Regions from separate parts of the Nonomuraea sp. NPDC049419 genome, predicted to be linked through region 2. Evidence: riboswitches for the same ligand, from Rfam matches in the RefSeq annotation. Region 2 holds a riboswitch; each other region holds the start of a gene.
The links. Region 2 has a riboswitch for cyclic di-AMP ahead of AB0K12_RS18690 (C40 family peptidase). Riboswitches for the same ligand answer to the same signal wherever they lie in the genome.

Region 1: another riboswitch for cyclic di-AMP. It lies ahead of AB0K12_RS40425 (CHAP domain-containing protein); the one in region 2 lies ahead of AB0K12_RS18690 (C40 family peptidase).
Region 3: another riboswitch for cyclic di-AMP. It lies ahead of AB0K12_RS34580 (hypothetical protein); the one in region 2 lies ahead of AB0K12_RS18690 (C40 family peptidase).
Region 4: another riboswitch for cyclic di-AMP. It lies ahead of AB0K12_RS17710 (hypothetical protein); the one in region 2 lies ahead of AB0K12_RS18690 (C40 family peptidase).

Annotation. Positions count from the first base shown of each region.
Region 1 is NZ_JBFAQB010000022.1:15,897-21,530, forward strand. Features, by position in the region: gene AB0K12_RS40415 (ABC transporter ATP-binding protein) at 1-1,286, shown strand, start outside; gene AB0K12_RS40420 (ABC transporter ATP-binding protein) at 1,283-3,034, shown strand; gene AB0K12_RS40425 (CHAP domain-containing protein) at 3,101-3,799, opposite strand; cyclic di-AMP (ydaO/yuaA leader) riboswitch at 3,812-3,948, opposite strand; gene AB0K12_RS40430 (Gfo/Idh/MocA family oxidoreductase) at 4,066-5,019, opposite strand; gene AB0K12_RS40435 (aldo/keto reductase) at 5,102-5,634, opposite strand, start outside.
Region 2 is NZ_JBFAQB010000005.1:305,927-311,560, reverse strand. Features, by position in the region: gene AB0K12_RS18700 (hypothetical protein) at 1-399, opposite strand, end outside; gene serA (phosphoglycerate dehydrogenase) at 641-2,230, shown strand; gene AB0K12_RS18690 (C40 family peptidase) at 2,722-3,333, opposite strand; cyclic di-AMP (ydaO/yuaA leader) riboswitch at 3,385-3,524, opposite strand; gene AB0K12_RS18685 (3-isopropylmalate dehydrogenase) at 3,624-4,670, shown strand; gene AB0K12_RS18680 (branched-chain amino acid aminotransferase) at 4,914-5,634, shown strand, end outside.
Region 3 is NZ_JBFAQB010000016.1:12,880-18,513, reverse strand. Features, by position in the region: gene AB0K12_RS34595 (response regulator transcription factor) at 1-257, opposite strand, end outside; gene AB0K12_RS34590 (site-2 protease family protein) at 411-1,715, shown strand; gene AB0K12_RS34585 (hypothetical protein) at 1,738-2,526, opposite strand; gene AB0K12_RS34580 (hypothetical protein) at 2,598-3,554, opposite strand; cyclic di-AMP (ydaO/yuaA leader) riboswitch at 3,560-3,698, opposite strand; gene galT (galactose-1-phosphate uridylyltransferase) at 3,770-4,843, opposite strand; gene AB0K12_RS34570 (DeoR/GlpR family DNA-binding transcription regulator) at 4,840-5,616, opposite strand.
Region 4 is NZ_JBFAQB010000005.1:111,766-117,399, forward strand. Features, by position in the region: gene AB0K12_RS17690 (DUF4032 domain-containing protein) at 1-1,069, shown strand, start outside; gene AB0K12_RS17695 (NAD(P)-dependent oxidoreductase) at 1,076-1,681, opposite strand; gene AB0K12_RS17700 (helix-turn-helix domain-containing protein) at 1,736-2,092, shown strand; gene AB0K12_RS17705 (alpha/beta hydrolase) at 2,126-2,971, opposite strand; gene AB0K12_RS17710 (hypothetical protein) at 3,013-3,618, opposite strand; cyclic di-AMP (ydaO/yuaA leader) riboswitch at 3,808-3,948, opposite strand; gene AB0K12_RS17715 (DUF5302 domain-containing protein) at 4,115-4,315, opposite strand; gene AB0K12_RS17720 (MDR family MFS transporter) at 4,364-5,634, opposite strand, start outside.

The DNA of each region.
Region 1 (5,634 bases), on a different contig from region 2:
GGGCCGCCGTCCTGGCCGTGCACATCGGCTGGCCGGCCGCCGCCGTCCTCGCGCTCGCCCTCGCCCAGAACCGGCGCATCGCGGCCATGCTCGTCGGGCCCGGGGGAGTGGAGTCCCTGACGGGCGGCCCCGCGCAGGCGCTCCTGCGGCGCCGCGCCGACTACCTGGCCGACGTCGCGGGCGGGCTCGGCGCGGCCAAGGAGGTGCGCGTGTTCGGGCTGCAGGCGTTCTTCACCGGACGCTACTCGGCCGCCATGCGCGCCTACCTCGCACCGCAGGCTCGGGTGCGGCGGGCCGTCGTCCGCGGCTACGCGTCGGTGCTGGGCCTGCAACTGCTGTCGGCCTCCGGCACGTTCGCCGTCCTCGCCTGGCACACCGCCGCAGGGCGGCTCGAGGCGGGAGCGCCGGCGCAGTGCGTGCTGGCGGCGCTGCTGGTCTTCGCGTACGGGGCGGGCAGCCACCAGATGTTCGCGATCAGCCACGGCACCACGCCCTTCCAGGCCACCCTCCGCCTCCTCGCACCGTCGTCCAGCGACGACCCGGCCGAGGGCGGGGACAAGGCGCTCGCGCTGGACGGCGTCACCTTCGCCTACCCCGACCGCCCGAGCCCGCTCCTGCGGAACCTGACCCTGCACGTCCGCCCGGGGGAGCGGCTGGCGATCGTCGGGCTCAACGGCGCCGGCAAGACCACCCTGGTCAAGCTCCTCACCGGCCTCTACACCCCGTCCTCCGGCACCGTCACCACCGGCCCCGCCGCCGTCGTCTTCCAGGACTTCGCGCGTTACCCGCTGCCGCTGCGCGACAACGTCCGCCTCGGCGACGCCGCCCGCGACGGCACCGATGCCGACGTGCTCGCCGCCCTGGAGGCGGTGGACGCGCTGGACCTCGTGGCCGCGCTCCCCGCCGGCCTCGACACACCCCTGTCGCGCGCCTTCACCGGCGGCCGCGACCTGTCCGGCGGCCAGTGGCAGAAGGTGGCGCTCGCCCGAGCCGTGTACGCCCTGCGCTCGGGACGCCGCGTCCTCATCGTGGACGAGCCCACCGCCCACCTCGACGCCCGCGCCGAACGCGACGTCTTCGACCGGCTCCTCGACCACACCAGGGGCCGCACGCTGGTGCTCGTCTCCCACCGCTTCGCCACCGTCCGCCGCGCCGACCGCATCGTGGTCCTGGACGGAGGCGTCATCGCGGAGGAGGGCGACCACGACCAGCTGATGGCCCTGGGCGGCCGGTACGCCCGCTGGTACACCCTCCAGTCCACCCTCACCACCGGAGGCGCCTCGTGACCGCAGCCGCGTTGGGGGCGTTGGTGCGGGTGGCGTGGCGGATCGATCGGCGCGCGGTGGTCATGCTGGCCGGGTTCCTGCTCGCGGGCGCCGTCAGCCACGGCCTGGTCGGGGTGTTCCTGCGGGAACTGACCGACGCCGCCACGCGGGGCCTTCTCGGGCCGGCCGCCGTCCAGGCCGTGGCGGCGGGGGCGGCGCTGGCGGCAGGGGTGGCGCTGGGGCGGGCCGAGCTGGCGCTGATGCAGGAGCTGGCCGAGCGGATGGGGCTGGCCGTGCAGGAGGAGATCCTCGGGCTCACGGCGAGCCTGCCCACGATCGAGCATCTGGAGCGGCCCGCGTACCTGGACAGGCTGCGCACGCTCCGCGAGGAGAGCAGGGAGCTGTACTTCGCGGTGTGGGCGCTGGCGCTGGTGGCCGAGCAGGTCCTGCAGATCGGGCTCGGTGTGGCGCTGCTCGCCGCCGTGCATCCGCTGCTCCCGCTCCTGCTGGGCGCCACCGTGCTGCCCTCACTCCTGCTGCGCGGCCGCGCCGCCGCCCGCATCGACGCCGCCACGACCCGCACCGCCGAGACCGCCCGCCTGGAGCTGAGCCTGTCGGAGACGGCCACGTCCGCAGGGGACGCCAAGGACCTGCGGCTCGGCGGCGCGGGAGACGTCCTGGACGCGATGGCGGGACGGCACTGGGACGCGGTGTCGGCCGCGCTCGGGCGGGCGCGGCTGCGGGCGGGCCTGCTGACGTTCGCAGGCTCGGCCACGTTCCTCGCGGGATACGTCGCCGCGCTCGCCCACGCCGCCTGGCTGGCCGGCCGGGGTCAGGCGACGGCGGGTGACGTGGTGCTGGTGGCCACGGTCGGCGTGCAGTTCGTCACCCAGGCCGCCCGCCTCGCCTTCCACCTCGGCTCCGCCGCCGCGGGCCGGCACGCCGCCACCCGCCTCGCCTGGCTCCGCGCCTACGCGGCCGCCCGTCATCAGGATCGAGGCGCCGCAGCGCCGCCGCCGGTGCTGCGCAGCGGCATCACGCTGGCCGGGCTCTCCTTCACCTACCCGGGGACGTCCCGCGAGGTGCTCCACGACCTCGACCTGCACCTGCCCGCGGGGGCCACGGTCGCGCTCGTCGGCACGCACGGGTCGGGCAAGACGACGCTGGTGAAGCTGCTGTGCGGGCTGCATCGGCCGTCGCGCGGCACGATCCTGGTGGACGGCCGTCCGCTCGGCGACCTCGCGCAGGACGCGTGGCAGGCCAGGGTCGGCGCGGTCTTCCAGGATCACGCTCGCTTCGAGCTGGCGGCCGGCGAGACGGTCGGCGTGGGGGATCTGCCGAAGCTGCACGACCCCGCGGCCGTGGCGGGGGCGCTGGAACGAGCCGACGCAGGCCAGGTGGTCGCCGGGCTGCCTCAGGGGCTGGAGACAGAGCTGGGGGAGACGTTCGAGCACGGCGTACGGCTCTCCGGCGGGCAGTGGCAGCGGCTGGCCCTGGCCCGCGGGTCGATGCGGACGGAGCCGTTGCTGCTGGTGCTGGACGAGCCGACCGCCGCGCTGGACGCACCGGCCGAGAGCGCGGTCTTCGCCCGCTACGCCGAGGCGGCCAAGAGCCATCCGGGAGCCGTCACGTTGCTGATCACCCACCGCTTCCCCACAGTGCGGATGGCGGATCTGATCGTCGTGCTCGACCGAGGCCGGATCGTGCAGTGCGGCAGCCACGACCAGCTCAGCGAGACACCGGGGCCGTACGCCGACCTCCTGACATGACGAACGCGCGCCCCCGGGAAGGGGCGCGCGTTCCGCTGTCACGAAGAGAGACGCGACGGGGGAGGGTCAGCCGGCGTACTCGGGGTAGCCGTAGCCGACGACCTGCGACTTCGGCCGGACCCGCTCTTCGACCTTGCCGTTGCCGGTGTTGCCCTCGATGGTGGAGATGGTGCCGTCGTGGTTGTCCTTGACGACGAAGCCCACATGCTGGATGTCGCTCAGGGACTTGCCGCCCTTCCAGGAGAAGAACACCACGGCACCCGGCTTGGCCTCGTGGCCGAAGCGCTTGTTGGCGGCGAACCACTTGGCGTGGGCGACGGTCCAGGCGTCCCAGCCGACCTGCGGGCGGGCGCCGGTGTGCTCACCGACCCAGGAGACGAACATCGAGCACCAGGCGGCGTTCAGGTAAGCAGCGCGGCTGCCGCCGTCACGGGCGACGGTCTCGGCGGCACGCTGGGAGTTGGCGTACCACTGCTGGAACTTGGTCCCGCCGCCGCTGGCGTTCTCGGAGACGCCCACCTGCGCTCTGGCGACGGCCAGGACCTGGTCGGCGGTGGCGGTGATCTTGGTTTCGTCACGCTCGCTCGCCTTGTGGGCGGCGAGCGCGGTGGCCGGGTGCTTCGCGGCGGTGGCCGCGGCGACGGCGGTGGAGGTGTCGGCGTGGGCCGCGGCGGGGACGCCGAAGGCCGAGGCCAGGACGCCGGCGCCGAGGACGGCGCGGGCGATGGTGCTCTTCGAGACAGCGGTAAGACGATGCTTGGCCATCGAGGGGGTTACTCCTTGCTTCCATGCCGCTTACCGGGTTAGCTGACGGGTTCGGGCGTGGAAGCTGCCCTACGGCACCGAAGTGCCGATTCACCCCAAAGGACATGGGTCCCCGGTTCCGCACGTGGCGGATTCAGCGGTCACAGGACGATCCTGTGATGTGTCGTGCGATGGTCTGACATAGCCGGACAAACCGGACGTATGCCTCAAGATGCCCCATAAGGTAATACATGAGGCAAGAGGATTACAAATCCATAAAAGTAAAGTCAGCCGAGCTGACTGCGCGCCTTGGCCAGAAGCCCCATCATGGCAAGGGATTCGTCAAGCGGCATGATCGAGGATTCGGTCCTGCCTTCGGCCGTGGCGGCGCGGACTTCGCGGAGCTCTCCGGCGTAACCGTTGTCGGCCGGGTCGAGCACGTGCTCTTCCGGCTCCATCGCCGGCCCGGAGAGGACGATCCGCTGCGGTGCCCAGAACGGCGCCTGGATGTCCGCCCGCATCTGAGTACCTACAACACTGGCCCCGTTCGGGTAATTCCCGAGCAATGAGGTGGCCACGAGAGCGTGCCGCCCGCCGGGGTAACGCAAGACGCCGGCCGCCTCCGCGTCAACGCCGTTCGGGGCCAGGGAGCCGGTGATGTGCAGGTCGGTGGGCATGCCCAGGATGAGCTGGGCCAGCCCGAACGGGTAGATCCCGAGGTCCAGCAGCGCCCCGCCGCCCAGCTCTGGCGCCCACAGGCGGTGCGCCGGGTCGTACGGATGGGCGAAGCCGAAGCTCGCCTGCACCGACCGGATCTCCCCGAAGCGGGGATCCTCCTTGATGCGCCTGATGAGCGGGTTGAACCGCATCCACATGGCCTCCATCAGGAAGACCCCGGCCTCGCGGGCCAGCCGCACCATCTTCTCGGCGTCGTCCACGGTCGCGGCCAGCGGCTTCTCGCACAGCACCGCCTTGCCCGCCGCGATGGCGGCCTCGGCGACCTGAAGGTGCTGGGCGTGCGGGGTGGCCACGTAGATCGCGTCCACCGCCGGGTCGGCGCACAGCTCCTCGTAGGACCCGTACGCCGACTCGGCGCCCAAAGCCGACGCCAGGGCCTGCGCCCTGGCCGGGTTCCTGCTTCCTACGGCGGCCACCCGCATGCCCGGCTCCGCCACGATCGCCGCACCCACGGTACGGGCGATGCCGCCGGTGGCGGCTATTCCCCAAGTGAAATCTCGCACGCCGGCGATCGTATACGGAAGGCAAATATGGGCTTATGTCGGTGGTGCCGGAAATATCAGGAATGTCGTTTTGTCACATCCGTCACTCGAACGAGTCGGGGTCGGGCCCGAGCCGCTGCCCCCGGCTGAGCGCCCCGATGGCCGCGAGGTCCTCGGCGTCGAGGATGAAGTCGAAGACGTCGATGTTCTCGGCGATCCGCGCCGGCGTCACCGACTTCGGGATCACCACGTTCCCGAGCTGCAGGTGCCAGCGCAGCACGATCTGCGCCGGCGTCTTGCAGTGCTTGTCGGCCAGCACCCGCAGCGCCGGGTCGTCGAGCAGCCCCCTGCCCTGCCCCAGCGGGCTCCACGCCTCGGTGAGGATGCCGTTGGCCTCGTGGAACTCGCGCATCTGCCGCTGCTGGAAATAGGGGTGGAGCTCGATCTGGTTGATGGCGGGGACGAGGTCGGCCTCGTCCATGAGCCTGGTGAGCGTCTGGACGGTGAAGTTGGAGACGCCGATGGCCTTGGCCCTGCCGTCCCGGTAGATCTTCTCCATGGCCTTCCACGCCTGCACGTACTTGTCCTGCCCCGGCATCGGCCAGTGGATGAGATAGAGATCGACGTAGTCGAGGC
Region 2 (5,634 bases):
GCCCGTGGCGTAGGCGGCGGGGGCCGCCCCCGACAGCACGGGCGTGGGCCCCGTGCGCGTCGTGGTGAGGAAACGTTGGAGATCGTCGATGGGCACGGCCGCGGCGGCCGGGCCTGCCGCGTCGATCACGATCTCGCGCACTCCGGTGACGCGCTGGATGTCCAGGATGGTGTCGGCGTCGCAGGCCGACAGCGAATGGCTTCCGCGGTGCCGGGCGTAGGTGGCGGGGCTGGTGTAGCCCAGCAGCACCCGGTCACCTACTTGAGTGGTCCCGAGGACCACGGAACGATCTGGTCGCACTGCCACCAGGACTCCACCGTCGGCAAGAGCGCCCAGCAGGCGGTGCGGAGTGCCATGCTGGGCGAGCACGTCGGCAAGCGCAGGATTCCCGATGCTCATATGACGAACCATAGGTAGTCGGCCACGGCTTATCAGGCTAATGGCGAATAAATCTCCCGATCAAGACAAAGATGGGAGCGGCGTGGATGACTTTCCACTCTGCTGGGTACAGGGCCTCCCGTCTCACATCGTGAGTCTCTCGTGAACGCGTTCACAAGCGCCCGATAGACTCTGTGGGACCGCCGGGGGGATCCGTGGACGTGTCCCTCCCAAGCCCGCCCTGCCTTAAGGATCCACACCAGTGAACAAGCCCGTCGTTCTGGTCGCAGAGGAGCTGTCCGAGGCCGGTCTCGCCGTACTCGGCGCTGATTTCGAGGTCCGCCACACCGACGGCGCCGACCGTTCCCAGCTGCTGCCCGCCCTCGCCGACGTTGACGCGCTCATCGTCCGCTCCGCCACGCAGGTCGACGCCGAGGCCATCGCCGCCGCGCCGAAGCTGCGGGTGGTCGCCCGCGCGGGGGTCGGCCTCGACAACGTCGACGTCGAGGCGGCCACCAAGGCCGGCGTCATGGTCGTCAACGCTCCGACCTCCAACATCACCAGCGCCGCCGAGCAGACCATCGCGCTCATCCTGGCCAGCGCGCGCAACACGGCCCAGGCCCACGCCGCGCTGAAGAACGGTGAGTGGAAGCGCTCGAAGTACACCGGTGTCGAGCTCGACGAGAAGGTCGTCGGCATCCTCGGCCTCGGCAAGATCGGCCAGCTCGTGGCCCAGCGGCTGGCGCCGTTCGGGGTCGAGCTGATCGCCTACGACCCCTACCTGCCGCCGGCCCGCGCCGCGCAGATGGGCGTCCGGCTGGTCAGCCTCGACGAGGTGCTCAAGCAGGCCGACTTCATCACCGTCCACCTGCCCAAGTCCAAGGAGACCGTCGGGCTCATCGGCGACCGTGAGCTGCACCAGGTCAAGCCCAGCGTGCGGATCGTCAACGTCGCGCGCGGCGGCATCGTCGACGAGGGCGCCCTCTACGCGGCGATCAAGGAGGGCCGGGTCGCGGGAGCCGGCCTGGACGTCTTCGCCAAGGAGCCGTGCACCGACAGCCCGCTGTTCGAGCTCGACCAGGTCGTCGTCACGCCCCACCTCGGCGCCTCCACCCACGAGGCTCAGGAGAAGGCCGGCACCCAGGTCGCGCGCAGCGTGAAGCTGGCGCTGGCGGGCGAGTTCGTGCCCGACGCGGTCAACGTCCAGGGCGGCGCGGTGGCCGAGGACGTCAAGCCGGGCCTGCCGCTGGCCGAGAAGCTGGGCCGGGTCTTCACCGCGCTGGCCGGCGAGGTGGCCACCAAGCTCGACGTCGAGGTGCGCGGCGAGATCGCCGCCCAGGACGTGCGGGTGATCGAGCTGGCCGCGCTCAAGGGCGTCTTCGCCGACGTGGTCGAGGAGCAGGTCACCTACGTCAACGCGCCGCTGCTGGCCAAGGACCGCGGCATCGCGGTCGAGCTGGTCACCAGCTCCGAGAGCCCCGACTGGCGCAACCTGGTGACCGTGCGCGGCGTGCTGGCCGACGGCCGCACGGTCTCGGTGTCGGGCACGCTGTCCGGGCCGCGCCAGATCACCAAGATCGTCGAGGTCAACGGCTTCGAGATGGAGATCGAGCCGACGGCCCACCTGTGCTTCTACACCTACACCGACCGCCCCGGCGTCGTCGGCGTGGTCGGCCGGCTGCTCGGCGAGCACGGCATCAACATCGCCTCGATGCAGGTGGCCCGTGACGTCAAGGGCGGCAAGGCGCTCATCGCGCTGACCGTCGACTCGGCGATCCCGGCCGAGGTGGTCGAGCAGATCGGCGCCGAGATCGGCGCCGAGAGCGGCCGCTCGGTCGACCTGGAGGACTGACCCTCTGACCTGCGCAGGGCCGTCACCCGTTTCGGGTGGCGGCCCTTTTCTGTCTCAGCATGCGAGATAGTAGGACATCCAAGCACTGTCCTCGGGTACTGTAGCCGGTGATGCGCCAGGTTCTCGTACTCATTACCTGCCGCGGCGGGGCCTGTTAGGGCAGGTCGACGACCCGCCGCGGTGAGCGGCGTATGCGTCGGCCGTCAAGTCCCTTCGTCCGGTCCGTGACCCGGACCACGAGATTCAGGCCCGGTCGGGCTCGCGACCGGAGTCCGGCTTCCCCCTTTCTCAGGAACACGTCCGCGAAGCGAGATGAGCCACATGTACGAGATGTATGCCTTCAACCGTGCCGAGGACCAAGAGGACGAGGCGGCCGAGGCCGTCCAGATGGCCCTCGACCGGCGTGACAACGGCGGAGCCCCCCAGAGCAGGTGAGCCCAGAACGGCCCCGCGCTCGCTCGCACGGGGCCGCTCGTCCGGGTGGTGTCAGGTCAGAGGGTCGCGGTCAGCATCGACGGAGCGGGGTCATCGCGCCGTTTCTGCAGCTCGCGCCACTGGCGGACGCCCTCGCGGTCGGGCCTGACCGCTCCGACGAACGCCTGCCGGCGCCAGTCGGAGAGCTTCTCCTCCTTCACCACGTCGCCCGAGTGCGGCGCGTGCACCATGTAGCCGGGCTTGGAGATCATGCCCACGTGACCGAGTCCGCTGAAGAAGACCAGGTCACCGGGCTTGAGATGGTTCCAGCTGATTTTCCGGGAGAACGCGTTGTACTGCTCGGCGGCGGTGCGCGGCAGGTGGACCCCCGCCTTCTGGTACGCCCTGAGCATGAGCCCGGAGCAGTCGTACCCGCTGCGGCTGGTGCCGCCCCACACGTACGGGATGCCGCGCTGGTGCATCGCGAACCTGAGGGCGGTCTTCCAGGCCGGCTTGGGCGCGCGCTTCTGCTGGATGCGCTTGACCTCGGGACCGGTCAGGGTGATCGAGCCGGCCGCGTTCGTTTCGGGGCCGGATTTCGTGTCGGGGTCGGAGTTCGTGTCGGGGGAGTGGCGGCTTTCACCGGGGCCGGCGGGCGTCGGCGCGGCGGAGGCCGGAGGGGGGCACACGATGAGCCCGGCGGCGACACCCGCCAGGGCGATGGCGATGCGAGACAGGGGTCTGTCCTTCCATGCGGCCGGCCGGGTTAGCTGACGGGCTCGGGCCTGGAAGACAGCCCTACGGCGAAGCCGATTCGCCCCTGGGGGAGGTGGGTCCCCGGCTCCACGCACCTGCTGCGTGGATTAGGCCTGACGGACTCTAACGAATCGGTCAAAAGGTCGCAATACATGCAAAATCGGACGTCCGGAAAATGAGATGATGTGTTCGTCAGTCGAGACGAGCCGGTAAGGTACCGCCCATGGAGTCGCGTAACATCCGCCTGGCTGTCATCCCCGGTGACGGCATCGGCACCGAGGTCGTCGCAGAAGGGCTCAAGGTCCTGGAGGCCGTGGGCACCAAGATCGAGCCCACCCACTACGACCTGGGCGCCGCGCGCTATCACCGCACCGGCGAGACGTTGCCCGACTCGGTGCTCCACGAGCTGCGCGGCTACGACGCCATCCTGCTCGGCGCCGTCGGAGACCCCAGCGTGCCGCCCGGCGTCCTGGAGCGCGACCTGCTGCTGCGGCTGCGGTTCGAGTTCGATCACTACGTCAACCTGCGCCCGGTCAAGCTGTTCCCCGGCGTGCGCACCCCGCTGGCCGACACCCCGCCCGAGAAGATCGACATGATCGTCGTCCGCGAGGGCACCGAGGGCCTCTACGCCGGCACCGGCGGCGCCATGCGGCGCGGCACCCCGCACGAGATCGCCACGCAGGAGTCGCTCAACACCGCACACGGCGTCGAGCGCGTGGTCCGCTACGCCTTCGAGAAAGCTCAGTCGCGCCCGCGCAAGAAGCTCACGCTCGTCCACAAGACGAACGTCCTCACCTTCGCGGGCGACCTGTGGCAGCGCACCGTCAACCGGGTCGCCGCCGACTACCCCGAGATCGCCGTCGACTACTCCCACATCGACGCGGCCTCGATGTTCTTCGTCACCCAGCCCGAGCGCTTCGACGTGGTGGTCACCGACAACCTCTTCGGCGACATCATCACCGACCTCGGCGCCGCCATCGCGGGCGGCATCGGCCTGGCCGCCAGCGGCAACATCAACCCCGACGGCGCCGCGCCCAGCATGTTCGAGCCGGTCCACGGCAGCGCGCCCGACATCGCGGGCCAGGGCAAGGCCGACCCGACCGCGACCATCCTCTCCGTCGCCATGCTCCTCGACCACCTCGGCCTGAGCGCCGAGGCGGCCAGGGTGGAGCAGGCCGTCGCCGACGACATCGCGGCGCGCGTCGCGGGCTCCGCCCCGCGCGGCACGCGGCAGATCGGCGACGACATCACCGCGCGAGTATCCGGCTAGGACCGCCTAGCCCGATCACGAGCGCCCGGCGGCCCTGAGCGGACTGCCGGGCGCTTTTTCGTGTTCCTGTACGGAGAAATGGGGGCTATATCCCCCGTTGACCCCTTGCCATCCCATATAGCGAGACAATAGGAAGTACGGACTGCCTCCCGGCGCGGCCGCCCCTCGCGGCAGTCGCAGAACCGCAGACAGCGGGCAGCTTCCGGTAGTTTTCGGTAGATCGCAGAGAGAAGGACCGACGTCATGACCATCGCTCAGAAGCTCAGCTTCGACGTGCAGCTATCCGACCATGCTCGCACCGCGGCCGAGCGGGAGCAGGTACTGGCGACCCCCGGGTTCGGGCAGGTCTTCACCGATCACATGATCTCGATCGACTTCACCGAGGGTAAGGGCTGGCACGACGCGCGCCTCGAGGCGTACGGGCCGCTCGTCCTCGACCCGGCCACCGCGGTCTTCCACTACGCCCAGGAGCTCTTCGAGGGGCTCAAGGCGTACCGGCAGGCCAACGGCTCGATCGTGACGTTCCGCCCCTACGCCAACGCCGCCCGCTTCAACCGCTCCGCCCAGCGCATGGCCATGCCGGAGCTGCCCGAGGAGACGTTCGTCGAGTCGCTGGAGCTGCTCGTCAGCACCGACAAGGAGTACGTGCCCACCACCGAGGGGCACAGCCTCTACCTGCGGCCCTTCATGATCGCCACGCAGGCGGGGCTCGGGGTCAACTACCCGTCGAAGACGTACCGGTACATGGTGATCGCCTCTCCGGCGGCCTCCTACTTCACCGGCGGCATCAAGCCCGTCTCCGTCTGGCTGTCCACCGAGTACACGCGGGCCGCGCCCGGCGGCACCGGCTTCGCCAAGTGCGGCGGCAACTACGCCGCGGCCTTCGTGGCGCAGCGGCAGGCCGTCGAGAACGGCTGCGACCAGGTCGTCTGGCTCGACGCGCACGAGCACCGCTACGTCGAGG
Region 3 (5,634 bases), on a different contig from region 2:
TGGGCCGGGTTGGGGGCGGCCGACAGGAGCAGCACCCCGCAGCGGGGCGCGTGCTCGGCGAGCAGGGCGCTCGCCGGCCGTCCCGGAAGGTCGAGATCGACGACCGCCACGTCGGGATCGGCGTCCAGCGCCGCGCGGACCACCTCGTCGGCGTGTCCCGCCTCGGCGACCACCCGCATGTCGGGCTCGGCTCCGAGCGTGGCGAGCAGACCACGGCGCACCAAGGGAAGGTGCTCGGCGATCAGTATGCGGATCAAGACGTCCCCCTCCGTCGTCTCTTAGGGTGATCGTCTGATCGCACGCTGTCAATGCCTGTCAAAAGCGGTACGCCGTGCGGCATGGCGAGTTCGACTACTCTGGGGCTGTCGGACCTTTCGTCTGTCCTTATCGTTTGCCGGGAGCGCGTCTAGATGAACTGGCTCTACGCCGTGGGGATCATCCTGTTCCTTTTCGGCCTGATGGTCTCCATCGCGCTGCACGAGCTCGGTCACCTGGTCCCCGCCAAGCTCTTCGGGGTCAAGGTCACCCAATACATGGTGGGTTTCGGCGGCACCGCGTGGTCCCGGCGCAAGGGCGAGACCGAATACGGCATCAAGTGGATCCCGTTCGGCGGCTACATCCGCATGATCGGCATGCTGCCGCCGCGTCCCGGCGACGACCCGACCAAGGTGCGCAGCACCGCCACCGGGCCGTTCCAGGGGCTGATCGAGTCGGCCCGCGACGCCGCCCAGGAAGAGGTGCGGCCGGGCGACGAAGAGCGGGTCTTCTACCGCAAGAAGTGGTGGCAGAAGGTCATCATCATGTCGGGCGGCCCGGCGATGAACTTCGTGCTCGCCTTCGTCTTCTTCAGCATCCTGCTGGTCGGCATCGGCCTGCCCACCTGGGCCCCGATCGTGTCGCCCGACACCAACACGTGCGTGATCCCGATCTCCGAGCAGCGCGCGCAGTGCACGCCCGCCGACAAGCCGACCCCGGCCGCCCAGGCCGGGATGAAGCCGGGCGACGAGATCGTCGCCTTCGACGGCAAGAAGATCACCTCGTGGGACGACGCCACCAAGCTCATCCGCTCCCACGGCCCCGGCCCGGCCAAGGTCGGCATCGTCCGCGACGGCAAGCCGATGACGCTCGACGTCACGCTCATCGCCCAAGACCGGCCCAACCTCGACGACCCGACGAAGATCGACAGGAACGTCGGCTTCCTCGGCGTGCTGCCCACCGAGGTCATGCAGAAGCAGAGCATCGGCCAGGTGGTCGGCTACATGGGCGACCTGTCGGTCAGGGTCGCGAGCTCCCTGCTCAACCTGCCCAACAAGATGGTCGGCGTCTGGCACGCCGCCTTCTCCGGCGAGGAGCGCGACCCCGAGGGCCCGGTCGGCGTGGTCGGCGCGGGCCGCATGGGCGGGGAGATCCTCGCCTCCGACCTGTCGACCGAGAAGAAGATCGCCATCTTCGTCAACCTGCTGGCCGGCTTCAACCTGGCGATCGGCATGTTCAACCTGCTGCCGCTGCTGCCGCTCGACGGCGGCCACATCGCGGGCGGCCTGTGGGAGGGCATCAAGCGGGCCTACGCCAGGATCATGCGCAGGCCGGAGCCCGCCTATGTGGACATCGCGAAGGTGCTGCCGGTGACGTACGCGGTGGCGATCGTCATGATCATCATGGCCGGCCTGCTCGTCTACGCCGACCTGGTCAACCCGCTCACGCTGACGAACTGACGTCCTGCCGGTCCGCTGGGCGTCACCAGCTCAGCACCCGCAGCCGCGCCCGCTCCCTGGCAGGTCGCGCCGGCACGCGCAGCTCGGGCACGGCGTCGCGCAGCACCGAGATCCCGAGCGGCACGAGCACCAGGCACAGGGCGGCGCCCGACAGGACGCCGTCGACCAGCTCGCTCCTCTTCAGCACGCCGGTCCACAGCCACCCGGAGAACACGAACAACGCGAGGCGCCCGGTGCCGAACACGCCCGAACGGAAGGCGGCCGCGCCGAGGACCAGTGTCCCGAGGTAGAGGCCGAAGGCCGCTGAAACCGGCACCCGCCAGGGCCCGTAGGAGATGTCCGCGTACAGGTCCATGACGATCTCGGTCGTCCGCTCCAGCCCGAGCGTCCCGATGAGCCGCAGGGCCGTCTCGTCCACCCCGGCCCAGTACAGGCGCGAGAACAAGCCCACGACCAGCAGCGCGCCCCCCAGGAGGGCCGCCCGGGGCGAGCGCGTCGCGACCACCCTGGCCAGTGTGGCGAAGGCCAGGCACAGCACGATGGCGCCTGCCGTGTAGAGGGCGTACCCGGCCGTGGCGAGCCCGGGGCTCACGACGTACGCGGCCAGCTGCTCGGGCGCGGCGAACGGCTGCGTGGCGAAGGACGCCCGCTGCTCCGGGGTGAAGTCCGCCGCGCTCCACGCCAGATGGCGCAGCGCCAGCCCGGCGAACCACAGGAGCGGCCCGAGCACCAGGGCGCCGCCGCCGAGGAGCCGCCCGGGGAACCAGGCGTTGGGGTGGACCGATGGGGGAGTGAGGGTGATCGATGACATGGCGCTCACCCTGGCGTACGGGAGAAGACCGCCGCACCTGCCGTTCGTCAGGTGCGGGATGCCTCTTTCGTTCAGTTCATCGAGATGTGCACGTGGTCGTAGTGGTTCTCGGTGATGCTGCCGCGGTCGGACATCGTGCGCCAGCCGCTGCCGGAGTTGATGCGCTGCTTCCAGATCACGTACTTCACGCCGAGCTTGTCCTTGTTCTGCAGCGCCCACTCCGCGAGGCGGTCGCCGAGCGCGTTGTTGGCGGCCGTGGGCATGCTGCCGCCGGTGCTCATCATGAAGTCGCAGGCCCGGCCGAGCGGGTGCTCGCCGCTGGAGCCCCCGCGGAAGCAGCCGACCGTGAACGGCAGCGCGAAGTTCTTCTCCACCTGGGCCTTCATCAGCCGCGTACGCGGGGTGATGTTGTCGGTGCCGCCGGGCAGCTCGGGCGCCCAGGTGCCGTTGGACGTGCGGCCCGTGGCGACCGGCACCAGGTCCTGCAGCTTCTTCTCGATGTCCTTGATGACGTCCTCGGCCTCTCGGCGCTGGCCGGCGACCGTGGCGGCGTCCGACTTGATCTTGGCCGTCAGCGCGGCGGCCTCCTCGCTGGCCTTCTTGCGCTCGTCGCGGGCCTTGGCCACGCTCTGCACGACGGCCTGCTGCTCGGCGGTGAGCTGTTCGAGCAGGGCCGCGCTGCCGCCGTTGCTGGGCAGCATGAAGCCGGGCAGCGACGGGTCGATGTTCTGGTAGCGCAGGCGGGCGATCTCGGCGACCCGCTGCTCGGCCGCGGCCAGCGTCTGCTCGGCGGCGGCCAGCTTGGCCTGCGCGTTCTTGGCGGACTCCTGCGCCTCGGCCAGCTCGACCCGCTTGAGGTTGTACTTCTCGATGAGCTTGTCGACCTTGTTGTTGAGCTGCTTGAGCTGGGCGCGGAGCTCGGACTCGGTCGGTTTGGGCGCGGCCGTCGCGACGTTCGCCGGGAGGATGGCGAGGGCGGCGGCGGTGACGAGACCGATGGCAAGTTTCGCGGGGGACGAAGCCGCCACGTAAGAGTTCCTCTCCCTCTGCCGGCCGGGTTAGCTGACGGGTTCGGGCATGGAGCTCCCTACCGCTGTCGCGGATTCACCCCAAGGTGCGGATTGGGTCCCCGGCTCCCGGGCGACGCGCCCGGGATTAGGCGGGCGGTCGGCCGGGTTACGGCCGCCGCATATGGGGATATTAGTGGTAGATCACGAGTCATGCGACCTTAAGTAGAAATCTATTAGTGATCTATCTGTGATCGGAGCATGCGCGCCGCTTCCTCCGGGCGTACGTCGTTGACGAACGCCCCCATCGCCGACTCCGAGCCGGCCAGGTACTTGAGCTTGTTCGGCGCCCGCCTGATGCTGAACAGCTCCAGGTGCAGGTACGCCAGCTCCCTCCCCGTACGCACCGGCGCCTGGTGCCAGGCCGAGATGTACGGCATCACGACCCCGAACAGCCCGTCGAACGCCCGCAGCACCGAGGTGTAGAGCGGCGCGAACGCGGCACGCTCCGCCTCCGTCAGCGCCGCCAGGTCGGGCACCTGCCGGTGCGGATAAACGTGCACCTCGAACGGCCAGCGCGCCGCGGCGGGCACGAAGGCCGTCCACAGCTCGTTCGTGGCCACCACCCGCGTGCCCGCGGCTCGCTCGGCGGCCAGCACGTCGGCGAACAGGTTGCCCTTGTACCGCTGCGCCGCACCGAGCTGCAGCTTCGTCCTGGGCGTGACGTACGGGTAGGCGTAGATCTGGCCGTGCGGGTGGGCGATGGTGATGCCGATCTCCTCGCCCCGGTTCTCGAAGCAGAAGACCTGCTCGACGCCCTCAATGGCGGACAGCTCGGCCGTGCGGTCGGCCCACGCCTCCATGACCAGCTCCACCTGGTCGTCGGAGAGCCTGGAGAAGGAGGAGTCGTGGTCGGAGGTGAAGCACACCACCTCACACCGCCCCACTCCCGGCCGGACCTCACTCAGCCCGCCCACATCCTCATAAGTCCCCAAATTTCCGGAGAAAGAGGGGAAGCGGTTCTCGAACACGACCACGTCGTAGTCGTACGACGGGATCTCCGTCGACCGCTCGTCGGTCGACGGGCACAACGGGCACTCGGCCGTGCCGCCCGTGGGCAGGAACGTCCGCGTCTGCCGATGCCCCGCGATCGCGATCCACTCCTCGGTCAGCGGGTCGTAGCGCAGCTCGGAGGCCGGCGGCCGGGGCTCGAGCGGCCGGCGGTCGATCGCGCTCCTGTCGGCGTCGTCGCGCCGGTCGAAGTAGATCAGCTCCCGTCCGTCGGCGAGATGGGTGATGGTGCGCTTCACGAGCCCTCCGCGATGATCAGTTCGCCGGCCCGTCCGGCCAGCTCAGTGCGTGCTTCCTCGGGCAGGCCCGCGTCGCTGACGACCACGTCGGCCTCACTCAGCTCCGCGATCGTGCTGATGCCCACGGTGTTCCACTTCGTGTGGTCGGCGGGGACGACCAGCCGGGTCGCCGCCGCCACCAGCTCCCTGTCGGTCTCCGACTCCAGCAGGTTGGGCGTGGTGAACCCGGCCCGCACGCTCATTCCGTGCACGCCGAGGAAGAGCGTGTCGACGTGCAGGCGGCGGATCGCGGCCACCGCGACCGGCCCCACCAGCGCGTCGGACGGCGTGCGCACGCCACCGGTCAGCACGACCGTCCGGTCGGCGCGCGGGTTGCGGTGGAAGACCTCGGCGACCGGGATCGAGTTGGTGATCACGGTCAGCTCGGGCACGCCGATGAGGTGGTGCGCCAGCGCCCACGTGGTGGTGCCCGCCGACAGCGCGACGGCCGTGCCCGGCCGGACGAGCGTGGCCGCCTGCCGGGCGATGGCCTCCTTCTCCTGCTGCTGGCGGGCCGACTTGGCGGTGAAGCCCGGCTCTTCGGTCGATCCGGGGCCCAGGGCGGTCGCGCCGCCGTGCACCTTCTCCAGCAGGCCGCGCTCGGCCAGCACCTCGAGGTCGCGCCTGATGGTCATGTCGGAGACGCCGAGCTCGCGTACGAGGTCGGCCACCCGCACGCCGCCGTTGCTGCGGACGCGTTCGAGGATCGCCTGCTGACGCTGCTGTGCGAGCACACCCGCTCCTTCCAACAC
Region 4 (5,634 bases), 190 kb from region 2:
GCTCTCCGGCAAGGTGTACGCGATCAAGGAGATCAGCGAGCGCTACGCCAAGCGGGAGTACCAGCTGCTGTGGGACCTGGCCAGGCTGGACGCGCCCGCCGTCGAACCCGTGGCGTACGTCACCGGCCGCGAGGACGGCCTCGACGCCGCGCTCATCACCCGCCACCTGCAGTTCTCGCTGCCCTACCGCGCGGTCATGTCGGGCACCCTGCGCCCCGACACGCTCACCCGCCTGCTCGACGCGCTGGCCGTGCTGCTGGTGCGGCTGCATCTCAACGGCTTCTACTGGGGTGACTGCTCGCTGTCGAACACGCTGTTCAGGCGGGACGCGGGCGCGTTCGCGGCGTACCTGGTGGACGCCGAGACCGGCGAGATGCACCCGATGATCAGCGAGGGCCAGCGGCTCGGCGACATCGACACCGCGCACACCAACATCTTCGGCGAGATGCTCGACCTGGAGGCCGGCGGGCTGCTGCACCCGTCGATCGACCCCATGGAGACCGCCGAGGACATCGTGGCCCGCTACCACCGCCTCTGGAACGAGATCAACGAGAGCGAGATCATCGAGGAGGTCGACTGGCACCGCGTGGAGCAGCGCATCAGGCGGCTCAACCTGCTGGGCTTCGACGTCGCCGAGATGATGGTGCGGCGCAAGGTCGGCACAGGACGGCTCATCGTCCGCCCCAAGGTCGTGGACGCCGGGCACCACCAGCGGCGGCTGCTCAGGCTGACCGGCCTTGACGTCGAGGAGAACCAGGCCAGGCGGCTGCTCAACGACCTCGACGGCTTCCGGGTGGCCAAGGGCCTGCGCCACGAGGACGAGGCCATCGTGGCGCACCGGTGGCTGGCCGAGGTGTTCCAGCCGACGGTCGAGGCGATCCCGGCCGAGCTGCGCGGCAAGCTGGAGCCCGCGCAGCTCTTCCACGAGATCCTGGACCACCGGTGGTACCTGTCGGAGCAGGCGGGCGCCGACGTCGGGCTGGCCAAGGCGGTGGAGTCGTACGTGGACAACATCCTCGTGCACAAGCCTGACGAGCGGGCGTTGCTCCCTGAGGACGCGGATCAGTGAGCCCGGTCAGTAAGCGACGCAGATCCGCCTGCGGACGTTGGCGTTCTTCTCCAGCTCGTCGGCGATCGCGACCGCGTAGTCCTCTGCGCTGATGAAGCTGCGGCCCTGCTCGTCGCTGAGCAGGGTGTCGCCGCCCACTCTGAACACGCCGGTGCGCTCCCCCGGCGCGATCTCCGCCGCCGGGGAGACGAACGTCCAGTCGAGGTCGCCGACCTCGCGGTAGAGGCGCAGCAGGGCCCGCCCGGCCAGCGCCTCCTTCTTGTAGATCTCGGGGAACTCGGGCGTGTCCACGAGGTCCTGGCCGGGAGCCACCTGGAGGCTGCCGGCGCCGCCGACCACGATCAGCCGGCGCACCCCGGCCGCGCGCAGGCCGTCGATGAGCGCCTTGTTGGCCTCGATGAACGGCGGCTCGGGCTCGGTGCCGTCGCGCGGCGGGGCGATGGCGGAGACGACGGCGTCGTGGCCGGGCGCCAGGGTGGCGGTGTCGCGGACGTCGCCCTTGACGGGGCCGCCGCCGCGGCTGACGCCGGTCACCTCGTGGCCGCGGTCGCGGAGCTCGGCGGCGATGCGCTGCCCGACCATGCCGGTCGCGCCAAAGACAAGGATCTTCATACGGCCAAGAGTATCCATCGGGTACTGGTTACTTCATCGTGCTATAAGTACCTCATGGATACTGGCGACGTCTTCGATCCCGACTGCCCGACCCGGGTGGTCCTCGACCGGATCGGCGACAAGTGGTCGGCCCTCGTGCTGCTCTGCCTCATCGGGGGGCCGATGCGGTTCACCCAGCTCAGAGCGCGGATCGGCGGGGTCACGCCCAAGGTGCTGACCCAGACGTTGCGGGCGATGGAGCAGGACGGGCTGCTGACGCGCGAGGTGTTCGCGGAGGTGCCGCCGCGGGTCGAGTACACGCTGACCGACCTCGGGCGCTCGCTGCACGGGCCGATCTCGGTGGTGGCCGCGTGGGCGGAGGACAACGTCCACGAGATCATGCGCTGCCGCGAGAAGCACGCGCAGCCCTGATCGGCCCCAGCGGGCCGATCAGAGCTGGAGGGTTCAGGACGCGGTCAGCTTGGTGATCTCGGCGACGATGTCGGGCCACAGGGCCTTCGGCAGGTCGTGCCCCATCCCCGGATACGTCACCAGTCGCGCCCCCGGCACCGCCTCCGCCGTCGCCCGGCCGCCGGCCACCGGGATCAGCGGGTCGGCCTCACCGTGGATCACCAGCGTGGGGGCGCGGACGCCGGCCAGTGCCTGCGTACGGTCGCCCGACGCCCTGATGGCCGCGAACTGCCGGGCCGTGCCCGCCGGGTCGAAGCAGCGGTCGTAGGCCAGGCCGGCCCGTTCCCTGATGGCCTCCTCGTCCAGCTCGTAGCCCGGTGAGCCGATCGTCGACCAGGTCACCACCGACTGGTCGAGCACGCCGGCGCGGTCGGCGGGCGGCGGCGTCATGAGCGCGGTCATCGCCTCGGGGGTGGGCGGGGCGACGTCGGGTCCCGGCGTGGACATGATGGAGGTCAGGGTCAGCACCCGCTCGGGGTGCTCGATGGCCAGCGTCTGAGCGATCATGCCGCCCATCGAGGCGCCCACGACGTGCGCGGACGGCCAGCCGATGGCGTCCATGAACGCGGCGGTGTCGGCGGCCATGTCCGTCAGCGAATACGGTGCGGGCGCCCCCGGCTGGGGGACGCCCGCGTCGTGGATGTGCGTGGACAGTCCCGCGTCGCGGTTGTCGAACCGTACGACGTGGTGTCCCTGCTCCGCGAGGAGCCGGCAGAGCCCTTCGTCCCACTGGATGAGCTGGGCGCCGAGCCCCATGATCAGGAGGAGCGGCCGCCCTGTGGGTGAGCCGAAGCTGTCATAGGCGATCTCAATGCCGTTTGCGGCTACACGGGTCGTCACGCAGGCCAGAATGTCATTCTGGTACGTGTGGCGTAAAGCCGTCAGCGGGCGGCCGGTACGGCGATGCCACCGGCCTGGGAGTTCTGCTCCTGGTCGGCGGGCGGGGGCGCCGGGTTCCTGTCACGCCTGGACCAGGCGCCGGTCGAGAACGGGACCGGGTGGTTCTTCTTGCCCACGCCGTCGCCCCACTTGGTGATGACGTACTCGACCTCGATGTGGCCCTGGCCGCCGACGCCGTCCACACCGAGCGTGCTGGAGTTGAACCTGCCGCCGGTCAGCTCGGCGAACGTCTTGGCGTCGAGGTCGAGCATGATGCCGCGGTTGGAGGGCTCGCCCGGCCCGCGGTCACCGACGAAGAAGGGCGCCTTCTTGCCCTTGTAGACCACGTAACCCTCGGTCATCAGCGGCCAGCTCGGGCTGGCCGCCAGACCCTTCTGCATGGGCTTGCCGCTGGCCGGCAGCCCGGTGTCACCGGCCCGGCCGGAGGCGTCGTCCCAGAAGTACGAGGCCGTGGTCGAGCCCTTGAGCAGGATCTTCTTGTCTTTGTCGGGGGTGTCGGCGTGCGCGGCCGTACTGGCGCAGGTCAGCATGCCGACGCAGCAGGCGGTCAGCGTGGCGAGGGAACGCAGGCTGAAACGGGCAGACATGAAGCAGCAAAACCCTTCACGAGGGGACGGGGGAGTTGCGCTCGGGCGCGAGGGGATGGGGGCGCGGCGGGGCGGTGGACCCCGCGGCGCTACGCGGAGCGCAATTGACGAGCCTGGGGAAGGGGGCCGCTCAGCGGGCGGCCGTCAAAGAGCGGTCTGGGGGTACGACGCGCTGGAACATGTAATACGTGATCCTCTCCATCACGCCTACCGGGTTAGCTGACGGGTTCGGGCGGTGGAGTTGCCCTACCGGCCGCGCTGGCCGGATTCACCCCGAATGCGGGTGGTTCCCCGGTTCCCGAATGGTTCGGGATTCGGCGCCAGCCGGTCGTCCGTCTTGGGTAAGGACTAGGTCACCGGCTGGTAATGGCGAACACTCTAACGACGGGATCGGACACCCGCAAACGTTTCACCACGAATCGGATAAAGATCTACCTTCAGCGGGAATGCATACAAAAGGGGGCACGGCATGCCGTGCCCCCTGAGGATTCGGTCCTCAGCCGCCGCTCTTGCGCCTGAACGATCTCTTATTGGCAGCCGGCCCGTGCGCCCCGTGAATCTTCGATGGGTCGACGCCCCTGCCACCCGCGCCCGCGCCCGCCTGCTGGCTGCGCTTGCGCTCCAGCGCTTCGCGGAACTTGCGCTTCATCTCGTCCTCGGGAGTTTCGCTGACTTCCGGCTCCGGTGTATCCGCCATGAGGACCTCCATGGTGTTGGGGACACTCAAAGCTTCGCACGCCCCCGCTCATGACGCGAAACCGGCCTCCACCGTGTCTTCAGGCCGCCGCGGCGGCCGGTCCGCCGACTCTGCCGGGTCCGCGAGCCGCCTGTCGGGCAGCGCCACCAGCGCGACCAGGGCGATCACCGCGCCCGCCACCCCGAGCGACGGCACGACCAGGGCAGCGGAGGAGGCGTGCGCGGCTGCGGCGCCCGCCCCGCGTACGCTCGCGGCGAACTCCGCCGTGTAGAGCGTGCCGCCGACGGCCAGCGCCACCGAGCCGCCGATCTGCCGGAAGAAGGCCAGGTTCGCCGAGGCGACGCCGAGGTGGCGCGGCTCCACCGACTGCTGCGCGGCCACCGTCAGCCCGGACAGCATCGGCCCCATGCCGAGCCCCAGCGGCAGCATCCACAGCGCGACCGCCGGGCCGGGGCTGTCCACCGCCAGGTTGAGGCAGAGCAGCGCGCCCGTGACCAGCAGGAACGGCGAGACGAGCAGCCACGGCTTGTACCGCCCGGTCCGCGACATCAGCGCGCCCATGAGCACGCTGCCGGCGACCATGCCCAGCGTCAGCGGGTAGATCCGCAGCCCCGACTCGGTGGCGGCCACGCCCAGCGCCTCCTGGAAGTAGCGGGGCAGGAAGACGACGCCCGCGTACATGCAGAAGGCCGTGACGAACGAGATGAGGTTGACCAGCGTGTACGACCGGTTGGCGAACAGCTCCATCGGCATGATCGGGCTGGCCGCGCGCCGCTCGACCGCCACGAAGACGGCCAGCAGCACCAGCGCCAGCAGGATCGGCCCCGCCACGGCCGCGTCGGTCCAGGTGTGGCCGTCGAGCCCCTTCTCGGTCAGGCCGAGCAGCAGGGACGTGACGGCCACGGTGAAGACCGCGATGCCGGCGTAGTCGGGCCTGCCGCCGCCGCCGGCGCCGGGCCGGCGCGGCAGCCGCAGCACGATGATCGCGATCAGCACGAGGCCGATCGGCACGTTCACGTAGAACGCCCAGCGCCAGCTCGCGTGGTCGGTGAACAGCCCGCCCAGGAACGGCCCCGCCAGGAACGACAGCCCCATCACGCCCCCGAGCGCCCCCTGCACGCGGGCGCCGCCCGAGCGGGGCGGGAACATCTCCATGACCAGCGCGATCGACAGCGGCAGCAGCGCGCCGGCGCCGAGCCCCTGGAGGGCGCGGAAGGCGATGAGCTGCGTCATGTCCTGCGCCGCCCCGGACAGCGCCGAGCCGATGAGGAACACCACCATGCCGATCAGCAGCAGCGGCTTCCTGCCGTGCTGGTCGG